DNA from 2 places in the Proteus sp. CA142267 genome. Region 1 is predicted to be linked to the other one. Evidence: predicted binding sites of a transcription regulator. Region 1 holds the regulator's gene; the other holds the start of a gene.
What was found. Region 1 encodes PurR, which represses purine synthesis genes. Its sites were predicted from a motif close to CANGCAAACGTTTGCNTG; they were not measured.

Region 1 (7,658 bases):
TACTTTACGTACAGGCAAGACGGATATACTCTTATTAATATAATTAATCTATATGGCTTATAACTATAGATAAAAGATATTTAGCTGTTATTTCAGCAGATTTTTGTTAAAATAATTAGCAAAATAGTAACAACTTAGTGATTCATTTGCCTCATTCTATCAATTCAAATGATTTTGATTGAATGATTTCAGGCACAAAACCCGAAATAGATAGTTTAAAGGAGTACGCAATGTCTTTCGAATTACCAAAATTACCTTATGCGTTAGATGCTCTTGAGCCACACATCTCTAAAGAAACTTTAGAATATCACTACGGCAAACACCACCAGACTTATGTAACCAATTTAAATAATCTGGTTAAAGGTACTGATTTAGAAAGCAAATCTTTAGAAGAAATCATCAAATCTACTGATGGCGGTATCTTTAATAATGCTGCTCAAGTATGGAACCACACTTTCTACTGGAACTGCTTAGCACCAAATGCAGGTGGTACACCAACAGGTAAAATTGCTGATGCTATCAACAAAGCATTTGGCTCTTTTGAAGAGTTCAAAAAGCAATTTAATGATGCTGCAGCTAAGAACTTCGGTTCAGGTTGGACTTGGTTAGTTAAAAAAGCTGACGGTTCAGTTGCAATTGTTAACACCTCTAATGCTGCAACTCCAGTTTCAGGGGCAGACAAACCACTGTTAACAGTAGACGTATGGGAACATGCTTACTACATCGACTACCGCAATGCGCGCGTTAAATATTTAGAAGAGTTCTGGGCACTGGTTAACTGGTCATTTGTTGAAGCTAACCTTGCTTAATTGAGCTTAATAATCAAAGGTGAGTGATTGAGATTCATTTTTGGTGACAAAATAACAAAGGGCCTTGAGCCCTTTGTTATATTCAGATATTCGATAATCTATTATTTAAATTGATCGGATATTCTATAAAGCAGTGATTAGAACAACATAGTCGAAAATAAAACAATCATAACAAGCGCTGCTACTGCTGTACTCAAACCAAATTTCAGATCCGTATCCATCTATTTCTCCCTCAAAATGATTATAATACACTTTTTTAACCATAACCTTGTCATGGTTAATTATTATCACATATCAAAATTTGCTAAAATAGCGACCAGTGCACAATTTATAACATTGATTAATACTTTCACTTTTGAGCTAGATCATACAAAATTCACAGCTAATCGCTAAATTATTGCCAGTGTTTGCCCTATGTATGACTATACTGGCAGTTAAACCATAAAATTAGATAAAAGAGACCAATGAAGGTCAGGAGTTTTCCACACCATGGCAACAATAAAAGACGTGGCAAAACGCGCAGGCGTATCAACCACGACTGTTTCTCATGTGATCAACAAAACACGTTTTGTTGCTGAGAACACACGGGCAGCAGTTTGGGCCGCTATAAAAGAGTTAAATTATTCGCCTAGTGCCGTTGCGCGTAGTTTAAAAGTCAATCACACCAAATCTATTGGCCTGTTAGCCACGTCCAGTGAAGCTCCTTACTTTGCTGAAGTGATTGAAGCTGTTGAAAATAGTTGTTATAGCAAAGGCTACACACTGATTTTATGTAATTCACATAATAACCTTGATAAACAAAAAGCCTATTTAGCGATGCTGGCACAAAAACGTGTTGATGGATTATTAGTCATGTGTTCTGAATATCCCGATCACCTTCTTACTCTTTTAGAAGGCTATCGTAATATTCCAATGGTTGTCATGGATTGGGGTAAAGCGCGTGGCGACTTTACAGATACCATTATCGATAACGCTTTCCATGGTGGTTATATTGCAGGTCGTTACCTTATTGAGCGAGGTCATCGTGATATTGGTATTATCCCAGGCCCATTAGAACGTAATACAGGTGGTGGTCGCTTACAAGGTTTCTTAAAAGCCATGGAAGAAGCCAAAATAACTGTCAAAGACGAATGGATTGTACAAGGCGACTTTGAACCAGAATCTGGCTATAAAGCCATGTACCAAATGCTAAACCAAAAACATCGACCGACTGCTGTCTTTTGTGGTGGTGATGTGATGGCGATGGGGGCAATTTGTGCTGCGGATGAACTTGGCCTGCGTGTTCCTTTAGATATTTCTATTGTTGGCTATGACAATATTCGTAATGCACGCTATTTTACACCTGCACTAACAACCGTCCACCAGCCAAAAGAACGTCTAGGTCAAATGGCATTATCGATGCTGCTTGATCGTATCGTCAATAAACGCGAAGACGCTCAAACAATCGAAGTTCATCCACGATTAGTTGAGCGACGTTCAGTTGCTGACGGTCCTTTTATCGACTATCGTCGCTAATTCATATTTATTTAGCTATCGGATTTCTAGCGAAGCCATTCCTCATTTAAGGTTTGGCTATCTCCAAGATAATCTAACAACCATGTCAAAGCGGGTGATTCACTTTTATCGACCCACGTCAGGCAGCATGGGCTGTCTGGCAATGGTTGTGCCAGTTGTAAAGTTACCAACTTACCTTGTTCAATTAAAGGCTCAGCACGATGCCAAGGCACCATTCCAACGCATAATCCCGCTAACAAGCACTCAAGCCCCATATCCCATGTCGGAACAACCATTCTACGCTGATTATTGAGTGCCCAAGTGTCACGTTTTGGTAAGCTGCGTGAGGTATCCTCTAAGCATAAACTTGGATAAGGTCGCATTTCATCATCCGTTAATGGATGCGGTGCTTTCGCTAAAGGGTGATCAACATGGCAAACGCAGCGCCAAGGCATAAATCCCATATCTCTAAAACTATAACGTTCACCGATTGGTGAGGCTCTTGTTGCACCAATGGCTAAATCAACACGACCATTAACTAAGGAGTCCCATACGCCATTAAATACTTCAGGGTAGACATACAGTTCTATATCTGGAAAATGGCGGTAGAAATCGAGAATAAGTTGTTGTGTTCTTTCAGGTTTAACAATGCCATCAACTGCTATACTAAATTGACCGCGCCATCCATTAGAAACTTGTTGACAAAGATGCCGAGTGTCATTCATTTTTTTGATAACAGATCGTGCTTCTTTGATGAAAATTTTACCTGCGTCGGTTAATTCTACATCACGATGACGGCGCTCAAACAGAGGAACGGCAAGCCATTCCTCTAATTGCCGAACAGTGTAACTAACGGCGGATGGCACTCTGTGCAATTCTTGAGCAGCTGAGCTAAAACTTCCTGTTCTTGCGACTGCATCAACAACTTCTAAAGAGTATTCTGACCACATAGAGTTTATTCCTTTGAAAATTTTTCACAGCATTAACCAAATATTCCCGTTTCACAAGTAAAATAGGTCTTAGTTACAATACATAAAATGTTCTACATCACATAGCATAGAAAATAAAATGAATTCTAAAACATCCACACAATCAAAAACACCTATGAGCTTTATGGTGTACCTAGCTGGTTTGAGTATGCTAGGTTACTTAGCTATTGATATGTACTTACCTGCATTTGGTATGATGCAACGTGAGCTCTCTATCAGCGAAGGTGCTATTAGTAATAGCTTAAGTATCTTTTTATTTGGCTTTGCTGTTGCTCAGTTACTTTGGGGACCACTTTCTGACAAAGTCGGTCGTAAACCTATTCTTCTTATTGGTTTAAGTCTTTTCTCTTTAGGCTGCCTTGGTATGCTATGGGTTGAAAGTGCAACTGGCTTACTTGCTATGCGCTTCCTACAAGCTTTCGGCGTCTGCTCTGCTGCTGTTATTTGGCAAGCTCTTGTCATCGACCGTTTTGATGAATCTCGCGCCCAACACGTTTTTGCTTTAATTATGCCACTGGTTGCATTATCACCAGCACTTGCGCCTTTAATCGGTGCATCGTTATTAAATCACGGTGGCTGGCGTATGATTTTTATGCTGTTAATGGCCGTAACGTTAGTTCTTATGTTACCGACACTAATGCTAAAAAACATTAAACAAAAATCAGTTACAGATGCAAACCAATCTTCTGCATCATTTATAACTTTACTAAAATCTCCTCTCTACACAGGTAACGTATTAGTTTACGCTTCTTGTAGTGCAGGTTTCTTTGCTTGGTTAGCTGGCTCACCAATCATTCTTGAAAAGATGGGCTACTCTCCACAGGATATCGGTTTAAGTTATATTCCACAAACTATTGCCTTTATGGTCGGTGGTTATGGTTGTCGTATTTTACTGTCAAAAATGACAGGTAAAACACTGCTACCACTGTTATTAATTGGTTATGCTGTCAGTATGACTGCGTTATACCTTGTTGCTAAATTTACGGAACCAACATTGACAACTATTTTAATTCCGTTCTGTATTATGGCTGCAATGAATGGTGCATCTTATCCAATTGCAGTATCTAATGCTCTATCTGCTTATCCTGAAATTAGTGGTAAAGCAGCTGCGTTACAAAATGCGCTTCAATTGGGTCTTTGTAGCTTAGCAAGTTTTATCGTATCTGCATTTATTAGCCAACAACCTCTGATTAACACCACAGCAATTATGGCGTTAACAGCAATTCCAATGGCAGTTGGCTACTTTATTCAGCGTAATAAATCTGTTACCAAACACACAGTTCAAACCGCAGAATAATCGCACTCATTCTTTTAAGAATTATCTTAAAAAGGCTATTTTATAAAAAATAGCCTTTTTCTTTTCTAGAGAAAAATATTCTACGTCTCTATACTTGTCCATACGCTGTAATAGCGTTTTATCTATTTTTCTTTCGGATTTTGAGGCCTTAAACAGATTATTAGCTGATTATGTCAGATTAGTTGTCTTATTAATTCTATTCGTTCAACCCATATTGAACACGATACCATTTTAATACTGTCAATCTGCACACACCCTTTCTTAGTTTATGTCTCAAAACCCGCTTAGTTTACGCCGGAGAGTATATGAGTACATCTTGTGTAGAAGAAGGCCGAAAGACCTCCAATGATCCTTACGAAAGGATTGCTACAGAGCTACTAACTCACGCTGATATTCGAGTTAATGGTTCAGAACCTTATGATATTCAGGTTCATAATCAAAATTTTTATAAAAGAGTATTGCAACAAGGCTCATTAGGTCTCGGTGAAAGCTATATGGATGGTTGGTGGGATTGTGAGCGACTGGATATATTCTTTCATAAAGTTTTACGTGCTGGTCTTGAAAATAAGCTCCCACAAAATCTACGTGATATTGTCAAGATTGCGACAGCCCGCCTTTTTAATTTGCAAACTCAAAAACGCGCATGGATGGTAGGTAAAGAGCATTACGATCTTGGTAATGATTTATTTACAGCCATGCTTGATCCTAATATGCAATATTCCTGTGGTTACTGGAAAAACGCAGATAATTTAACTCAAGCTCAAGAACATAAATTAGATTTAATTTGCCGAAAATTAGATTTAAAACCGGGAATGACCTTATTAGACATTGGTTGTGGTTGGGGTGGGCTTGCAGGCTATGCAGCCAAACATTTTGGTGTTTCTGTAACGGGAGTCACCATTTCTGTTGAACAGCAAAAACTGGCACAAGCTCGATGCCAAGGACTTGATGTAAATATTATTTTAGAAGATTATCGCGATTTACATGAAAAGTTTGATCGCATAGTTTCAGTGGGTATGTTTGAGCACGTAGGGCCCAAAAATTATGCTACTTATTTTGATGTGGTTCGTCGTAATTTAAAGGAAGAAGGTCTGTTTTTATTGCACACCATTGGCTCTAACCGCGATAAAGTGAATGTAGATAGTTGGATAAGCAAATATATATTTCCTAATGGATGTTTACCGTCTATTCAAAAAATTGCTCATGCAATGGACAGTAAATTTGTGATGGAAGATTGGCATAACTTTGGTGCTGATTACGATAAAACATTAATGGCATGGTATCAGCGTTTTTTAGCCTGTTGGCCAGATATTGAATCTAATTACACACCGCGTTTTAAACGTATGTTTAGCTATTATCTTAATGCCTGTGCGGGTGCATTTCGTGCCAGAGATATTCAGCTATGGCAAATCGTACTAAGCCCTAAAGGTCATATTGGCGGTTTACAAATTCCTCGTTAATTCTTCTTTTTATAAAAAGAGAAAAGCCAGTTTATCAATCAAACTGGCTTTTTCTTTTGTTCTGTTTTAAGAACAACAACATTAATTATTAATTATGTGAAGCTTGTTCTTCATTTTCAATTTGTTGTGCTGCTAATAATGCTTGTTGCTGTACTTGTTGCGCCATAACGCGCTCTACTGTATCGACAATCGCTTGAGTTTGAGGATCAAGTTCAATATTGACTTTATCACCAAGACGTTTGCGACCTAATGTCGTTCTATCACGCGTTTCAGGAATTAAATGTACACAAAAACGGTTATTAACCACATCGCCCACAGTTAGGCTTATTCCATCAATACCAATAAAACCTTTGTGTAAAATGTATTTCATTAATGCTTTATCAAAGATGCGAAACCAAATTTGTAAATTATTTTCTGATGTAATAATTTTGGCAACTTCAGCAGTTGTTACAATATGACCAGACATAACATGACCACCAATTTCATCACCATACTTAGCTGCACGTTCAATATTCACTTCAGAGCCAACTTTTAATTCACCAAGGTTAGTTAAACGTAATGTCTCTTTCACTAAATCAAAGCTAATATGTGTATCTTCAATTTTAGTGACTGTTAAACAGCAACCATTATTTGCAACAGAAGCACCTGTTTCTAAATTGCCGACTAGCTCTTTGGGTAATTCAATGACATGGGTACGAAAATCACCTTTATCTTCGATAGCAATAACCCGCCCTTTTCCCTGAACAATACCTGTAAACATCTTACATCTCCTTGGATCGATAAACTGGTAAACTCAATTTAGGCTTATGCTATAAAGGATAACATAGCTCGTATTAATACAAAGGAACAATTATCGTATTTATTCCTTGTCGATGATTGCCGTTAAATATAACGTAAAAACACCTAATAAATTATCAAAATCCTGTGTTTGAAAAGCTAAACTTCTTTCGTTGCTTATTAAACTTTTATCATTAGAATAAGCGGTCTTGAGGATCTCTTTACGTCATTTTAATAATACGACGTTTGTTCTCTTCCTTTCCTTTCGTTTTCTTATAATAAATAAAGGTGTATGCGTGCAGAAGTACATAAGAGAAGCGCGTAGCTTACTTGCTCTCGGTATCCCCGTTATCATCGCGCAATTTTCCCAGACAGCAATGGGTGTCGTTGATACTGTCATGGCGGGTGCTGTAAATGCCACAGAAATGTCGGCGGTGGCAGTAGGCACGTCTATTTGGTTACCAACGATTTTATTAGGCCAAGGTATATTAATGGCATTGACTCCAATCGTTGCTCAATTAAATGGTTCAGGACAACGAAAACATATTGCTAATCGCACACAGCAAGGTTTTTGGCTCGCCACTTTCTTATCAATCATGGTAATTGCTATTCTTTATAACAGCCGTTTTATTATTGAAGCGCAACATGATATAGAACCCGAATTAGCCGAAAAAGCCATTGGATTTATTCATGCCATTATGTGGGGTGCTCCAGGTTGCCTTTACTATCAGGTATTGAGAAGCCAATGTGAGGGATTATCTAAAACGAAACCCGGCATGATAATTGGTTTTATTGGCTTATTAATTAATATCCCTGTTAACTACGCCTTTAT
Region 2 (7,658 bases), on a different contig from region 1:
TTAAGTTCACACGATAATTAAAACCAGTTAAATGATTTACTAATTATCGTGCGAGTAATAAAGCTAGGGCAATAAATTGATTAAGGACGATGATGGTAATGCTGCTGATTTGGGCTAGACATAATTACAGAAGCGCGCAAATGTCCTTCTACACAAATATAAGAGTGGGGGGCATTACCATGAAAAGCGTAAAAATCACCGGTTTCTAATAAAACCGTTTCGTCGTTATCAAAACGCATCATTAATTTACCAGAATAGACCATGATGTGTTCTTGAGTGCCATCAGCGTGAGCAGGGCTATTAATAATCGCGCCATGCTTCATCTCGATATGCCAAATCTCAGTAATATTGCCGATACCAATACGGAATTTAAACTCTTGAGCATAATCACCAACGATAGGTTTATGTCGTTCTAAACGAGGGTACTCTTCACGTGTAAAACTAAATAAATCTCCCAAAGGAAAGCCAAGCGCTATCGCGATAGCCTCAAGGGTATCGATTCTAGGATTAGAATCACCGGATTCTAATTTTGACAATGCAGCCTTGGATATTCCCGATTTTCTTGATAACTCATTAAGTGACAAGTTTCGAGATTGTCTTAATTGTTTGACTTTATTACCAAGGTATTCATTCGTTTTTTTAGGAGGTTGTGGGTTCATTGCCAATTCAAAATATCGTTAGTTTAAAAGTGTCATTCCGAGTAGATAATAACACTAATTAACCGTATTCGGAAAAATGAGATCCTGTTTCTGCTGTATTTTGTGGATCGTCTTACGATCACTGTTCGATTTTTAGTAATTACGCTAATATCCTTCAATAAATGATAATTATTCAAGGTTTATTATGATGGACTTGCTTAGTTGGTCTGATCTTTTTATTTGCCTACTTACCTTATTTTTTGCTTACGTTATTTTCGGTATGGCTGGGTTTGGTTCGGCATTAATTGCTGGTCCAGTATTAGCACTTTATTTACCTCTTTCAATGATAGTGCCTTTATTGGCATTAATCGATTTAAGTGCAGCTATAGTGAATGTCGTAAGGGATGGTAAACAGGCTGATTTTAAAGAGATACGCTATCTTATTCCACTTATTATTATTGGTAGTCTTGTCGGTGCGACAATTTTATTAACCACACGCCCTGATTTGCTTTCTCTTCTTTTAGGTATTTTTGCCGCTTGCTATGCAATCTATGCACTATTTTGGAAAAAACAAGAAAGCCAATTTTCTCAACGCTTGGTTTATCCTTTTGGGTTAATTGGTGGGGTATTTAGCGCATTGTTTGGTAGTGGTGGTTTTTTATATGCGATCTATTTATCAGGTAGGATTGCAGACAAAAATAAGTTTCGCATCACACAAACGACATTGATTGGCTTTAGCACATTAACGCGAGTGGTAATTTTCTTATTTGCAGGTATTTATTGGCAATTGGATATTCTTAAGTTAGCGGTTATTTTCTTACCCGCTATGTTTGCTGGTGTGTGGTTAGGGCGAAATTTAACATTACAGATGTCAAAAGCACGATTTATGAGTGTGATTTATACCATTGTATTGGCGTCAGGTACTGTGCTTATCTATCGTTATTTTTCTTAAGCGTTGCAGGATAAATAACGATGAAGTGAGAATATTGTGAAAGGTGAAGATCTTCATGAGTCAAATGGAGATCTTTCTCTGATTAATGCCACTTTTTAAGCATGTTTATCTATTTCTTATCCCCTATAATATAACAATATTTTATGTAACCACCTTCCTTTTATTACAGAGGTTTCTGTTATTCGCAGAAACAAAACAACATGTCACATCAAAATTATCGCCAATCTGAAGTTTTTGCGATAACAACTATCACGGTAAGCATTGGGGTTATCGGAATTGTTATCGGATTAACTATCCCTATGGTTGCACTGCGCCTTAATTTAGCGGGTATTAGTGAATCCCTCATTGGGCTTATTTCCGCAGCACCCGCTATTGGAATGTTAATTATTTCCCCCTTTGCTCGGCACATTGTCCAATGGATTGGTAAACGCTTTGCCATGCTATTAGCAACGATCGTTTCTGCAATAAGTTTATTACCTTTAATGGGAAGCTTACCTCTAGAGTTGTTATTTCCTTTACGATTAATCACTGGCATTGCCAGCGGTGTGATGATTTGTTTAGGCGAAACGTGGATCAATGAGCTTTCACCTGATAATAAACGAGGGCGAATTTTAGCGGTATATACCACGGTATTTACTATTAGTCAGTTATTAGGTCCTTCAATTATTGCGCTATATGGGGTCGCAGATAAGACACCTATTTTAATTAGTGTTTTTATTCATATTATCTCTATTGTCCTATTTTTAATGATGGATCAGAAAACAGGAGATAAATTACCAAAAGATACGCAAGAGCCGAATTTTTCTATTATTCGTTTTGTTAAAGTTGCACCCGCAATCTGTGGAGGTATTGTATTTTTTGCTTTTTTTGATGGCACCGTACTTTCAATGTTTCCTATTTATGGTCTAAGTGTGGGACATACTGAAGCGATTGCAGCCATGATGATAAGCGCTATTTTAGCCGGTGACGCCATTATGCAAATGCCGTTTGGCTGGCTTGCTGACCACATGAACAGGACACGGTTATATCGAATTTGTGGTGTAGTGACTTTACTCGCAAGCTTATTATTGCCTATCACGATGTCTCATACATTCTTGATTTGGCCTTTATTACTGGTGCTGGGCGCAACAGCGGGTGCGATATACACCATTGCGTTGGTACAAATAGGGCAATATTTCTCAGGTAATGACTTGATGGTTGCTAATGCGTCAGCTGCGATGTTATGGGGAATAGGTAATTTATCTGGGCCTTTGCTGGCTGGCGCATTGTCAGAAATTTCTTCATCTTCACTACCATTTTTATTGGTTGCCATGACAGGTTTATTCTTAGTATCAACGATGGAACGTTGGAATCTAGGCGTTGAAGCACTCAATAGTAGCTCATCTTAATATCATTTTTTCTCTATCGTATTCCATTTAGAGTGATAGGAATATGATAGAGGAACTCTCTCTTTTCTCGATTTCTAAATATTTGACTTTATCTTATTGTTTTTTATAAATGATTATAATTATCTTTCGTAATTGTACTTATTTTAAAATTTATTAAGAATAATCTAGAAATGCCAATATTGAACAGAAAGTAGTTTGCTAAAACAACGTTTACTCATCTAACGTTAGAAGTAGAAGATGACATTATCTTCAGATAAAAATAACGAATACTGCAAACCATTAATCGCCACACATTGGGAACGGGAGGTATTATTTATCTAGGCAACTTATTAAAGTTACTAATAATAGATAAATATACCTGGTTATTATATTATTTTAAATAAATCAAATAAAAACAATAAATTAATTTAACTTTCTACTGTGGGATAAGAATGATATTGGATGATTGTACAAAAGTAGAATGATGAGGAAAGTAGGCAACTGCTTTCCTCTTTTTCTTTTTTTTCTGACTTTAAATTATCTTTTTATGACATTTTTATTAAAAATGTATTTTTTCGCTTGATTCTTACCCTAAAAGCACCAGATAATCGTTTGCGTCAAATTCTCTCACTCAATCCACACGAAAAACCAAACGTTTGCTTTTGACTCCCTCTTAAGATTTTTATCAATAAGAGGTTATTTTAATTGATACGTAATCGTTTTCGTTTTTTGGAGAGTGAACCGTTTTTATGTCAGAGGAATGTAATGTCTGCTAATCAATCAGCAAGCACAGGTAAACTGGATAGCTATTTTAAACTTACAGCTCGTGGTACAACTGTTCGCAAAGAAATGATCGCCGGTTTGACGACATTTTTGGCGATGGTGTATTCCGTGATTGTTGTTCCTAGCATGTTAGGACAAGCCGGCTTTCCACATACCGCAGTTTTTATCGCAACCTGTTTAGTCGCGGGATTGGGCTCTCTTCTAATGGGATTGTGGGCAAATCTTCCTATGGCAATTGGTTGTGCTATTTCATTAACCGCATTTACCGCTTTCAGCTTGGTCTTAGGACAAAACATCTCTGTGCCTGTTGCTTTAGGTGCCGTGTTTTTAATGGGGTGTTTATTCACCGTATTCTCATTAACCGGCATTCGTACTTGGATCTTAAAAAATATTCCAATTGGTATCGCGCATGGTGCGGGAATAGGGATAGGGCTATTTCTACTTTTAATCGCAGCAAACAGTGTTGGATTAGTGGTGAAAAACCCATTTGATGGTTTACCTGTTGCAATGGGGAAATTTACATCATTCTCTGTTCTTATGTCACTTGCAGGATTAGCCGCTATTTTCGGATTAGAAAAACGTAAAGTACCGGGTGGCGTGCTATTAGTGATTGTGGCTATTTCGATTATTGGTCTTATTTTTGATCCTAATGTGAAATATCAAGGCATCTTTAAAATGCCTCAATTAGGTGAAGATGGGCTTTCTCTATTGTTTGCGATGGATATTAAAGGTGCCTTACAACCTTTAGTTTTACCAAGTGTTCTTGCGTTAGTGATGACTGCGATTTTTGATGCAACAGGGACTATTCGTGCCGTTGCCGGTCAAGCAAACTTATTAGATAAACGTGGACAAATTATTAATGGCGGAAAAGCACTAACTTCTGACTCTGTCAGTAGTATTTTTGCGGGTGTGATTGGTGCCGCTCCTGCTGCGGTTTATGTTGAATCAGCCGCAGGAACAGCCGCTGGTGGTAAAACAGGATTAACCGCAACAGTAGTTGGTATTTTATTTTTATTGATCCTTTTCTTATCGCCTCTCTCTTATTTAGTTCCAGCCTATGCAACGGCACCTGCGTTAATGTATGTAGGTTTATTGATGCTAGGTAATGTCACTAAGTTAGATTTTAGTGATTTCGTCGATGCAATGTCAGGCATGGTATGTGCTGTATTTATTGTTTTAACATGCAATATCGTCACAGGCATTATGTTAGGTTTCGGCTGTTTGGTGATTGGTCGAGTATTCGCTGGTGAATGGCGTAAACTCAATATTGGTACAGTATTAATTACTATTGCTCTAGTGGTATTTTATGCGGGTGAGTGGGCAATTTAATTTAAATAATCGGTTTTAAAGACAAAAGGCGGAATATATTTTTATTCCGCCTTTTTGCTATTTATTTATCTACTTTTATTCGCTATTGTCGAAATTAAGCCTAGTTATTAAATAGTCGGTAGAATATATGCAAGAAATAAAAATACGCCACGGTGAACCTGACGACGCATCAGCAATTCAACAGTTATATACTCATCCTGATTTATATATTTGCACTTGCCAATTTCCTTATCCTTCAGTCACGATGTGGAAAAAAAGGTTACTTGAATTTTCAGAACAAAATATCCCTAATTTTGTTGCAACCATTGATGGTCAAGTTGCGGGACATTTAGCACTGATAATCGATAATCATCCTCGTCGTCGCCACATTGTCAGTTTTGGTATCGGTGTTGGCGCTGAATACTCTGGGAAAGGTGTCGGTAAGTTACTTATCAATACAGCAATTGATTATGCTTTTAATTGGTTAGCAGCCACACGATTAGAATTAGAAGTATATTCAGACAACGAAAGAGGTTTGCATCTCTACAAGAAGTTAGGCTTTGAAGTTGAAGGTATACGCCGTAAAGCCGCCTTTAGAGAGGGTAAATATTGTGATGTTGTTATGATGTCGATGTTAAGAACAATTGAATAATCATTAGCATTACGAGTTAGCTCTCAAATTTAATTGCTATTGTCATTTATCTATTATTTTTTATTTAATGGCTTATCATTTTACGTTTTTATACGGTCTATTACATTGCTTAGACTGAAAAAGAGAAATAAAAACGTATGCTTTCTATAATTAATGCCGTTAATAAATAGAGAGTAATAAATTGCATACAATGTGCGGTGCTAGATACGATTAGTCTTAATTTTTAAATATTCTCACAGCGTCTGTGTGGGATCTGTTTAAAATAAGCGTGGATGCATAGATAGAGATAAAGAAAGATATGATGCGCAAATTTTACATAATGTGTTTCTTTATCATTCGTTAGGTTTTCCTTATTGCAAGGAAAAGATGATAGGTTTTCAGGATAAAAATAGGCATGTAAGGGTAACATGGAAATTTTCTTTACTATTTTGATTTTAATACTGGTGGTTTCAGTTTCGGGAGTTATCACAAAATTAATTCCCTTTCGTGTTCCGTTACCATTAATACAGATTGTGATAGGGGCTTTATTGGCATGGCCTCAGTTTGGTTTACATGTCACTTTTGATCCTGAATTATTCCTCGTTCTATTGATCCCACCTTTGCTTTTTGTTGATGGTTGGAAAACACCAACACGAGAATTTATCCAAAATGGGCGTGAGATTTTTATTCTTGTGCTTGTTTTAGTGATGGTGACAGTCGTAGGTATCGGCTATCTGATTTATTGGATGATGCCAAGTATTCCTCTTATTTCTGCATTTGCATTGGCAGCCGTACTTTCGCCAACGGATGCGGTCGCACTTTCGTCTATTGTCGGCAAAGGGCGAATACCTAAGCGAATAATGGGCATTTTAGAGGGTGAAGCATTAATGAATGATGCTTCAGGTCTGGTTGCCTTGAAATTCGCTGTTGCTGTGGCCATGGGCACAATGGTGTTTACTGTTGGCGGTGCAACGCTAGAATTCTTTAAAGTTGCTGTGGGGGGATTACTCGCAGGTATCGGAGTCACCTTGCTTTACAGTAAATCTCTACGATTAATGAGTCGTTGGAGTGGAGACGATCCTGCTACACAAATCGTCTTTATGTTGCTGCTGCCTTTTGCCTCTTATCTTATTGCAGAACATATTGGTTTTTCAGGTATTTTAGCCGCTGTTGCTGCCGGTATGACTATCAGTAAATCAGGTGTTATTCGCAATGCACCTCTTGCAATGCGTTTACGTGCTGACAGCGTGTGGTCAATGCTTGAATTTGTCTTTAACGGCCTTGTTTTTATCATGCTTGGATTACAACTTCCTATTATCTGGACAAGCTCTGTTATTCAAGCAGATCTTGACCCTGAAGTTGAAGTCTGGATGTTGTTTGCTGCAGTTTTCGTTATCTACTTTGCACTGTTGATCCTGCGATTTACATGGTTATGGCTAATGAAGAAAATTAGCCGGATCTTTATGAAAAAGCATCCACTCGATTTCGCTAATTATACAACGCGTGAGTTGTGGTTATCGTCATTTGCTGGTGTTCGTGGCGCTATTACGCTGGCGGGTGCGCTCTCTATTCCACTATTTTTAACCGATGGCAGTACATTCCCGGGGCGTTATCAAATTATCTTTATTGCTGCTGGCGTTATTTTACTGTCGATTTTAGTGGGTATTATTTCTCTTCCTTTCCTATTAAAAGGCGTGAAAGCAACCGACAAAGAAGCTGACAAAAATGAAGTTCGTTATGCACGTAAAGTGATGGCTGAAGTGGCCATTGTCAGCCTGAATAAAATGGAAGAGCGCTTAGCAGCAAGTACAGAAGAACAGTTAGATGCTGAAGAAATTAATGAAGTTGCTTCGCGTGTAACGGGTTATCTAAGACGTCGAACCGCTGATCAAGATGAAATGGTTCATAACGCGTTAGAAGAAGATCTCGAAAGGCGTTTTCGCTTAACGGCATTACGTGCTGAACGTGGTGAGCTTTAC

Region 2: a site for PurR is predicted at 3,559-3,576, ahead of C0T34_RS11235 (NCS2 family permease). Genes of this name have one in related genera too.

Annotation. Positions count from the first base shown of each region.
Region 1 covers NZ_QPMG01000004.1:85,842-93,499, forward strand. The annotation lists gene sodB (superoxide dismutase [Fe]) at 231-809, shown strand; gene purR (HTH-type transcriptional repressor PurR) at 1,299-2,324, shown strand; gene punR (DNA-binding transcriptional activator PunR) at 2,351-3,253, opposite strand; gene punC (purine nucleoside transporter PunC) at 3,372-4,589, shown strand; gene cfa (cyclopropane fatty acyl phospholipid synthase) at 4,895-6,049, shown strand; gene C0T34_RS09105 (riboflavin synthase subunit alpha) at 6,138-6,809, opposite strand; gene C0T34_RS09110 (MATE family efflux transporter) at 7,123-7,658, shown strand, end outside.
Region 2 covers NZ_QPMG01000006.1:26,607-34,264, reverse strand. The annotation lists gene C0T34_RS11250 (XRE family transcriptional regulator) at 81-659, opposite strand; gene C0T34_RS11245 (sulfite exporter TauE/SafE family protein) at 844-1,590, shown strand; gene C0T34_RS11240 (MFS transporter) at 1,791-2,978, shown strand; gene C0T34_RS11235 (NCS2 family permease) at 3,723-5,069, shown strand; gene C0T34_RS11230 (GNAT family N-acetyltransferase) at 5,197-5,700, shown strand; gene C0T34_RS11225 (Na+/H+ antiporter) at 6,108-7,658, shown strand, end outside.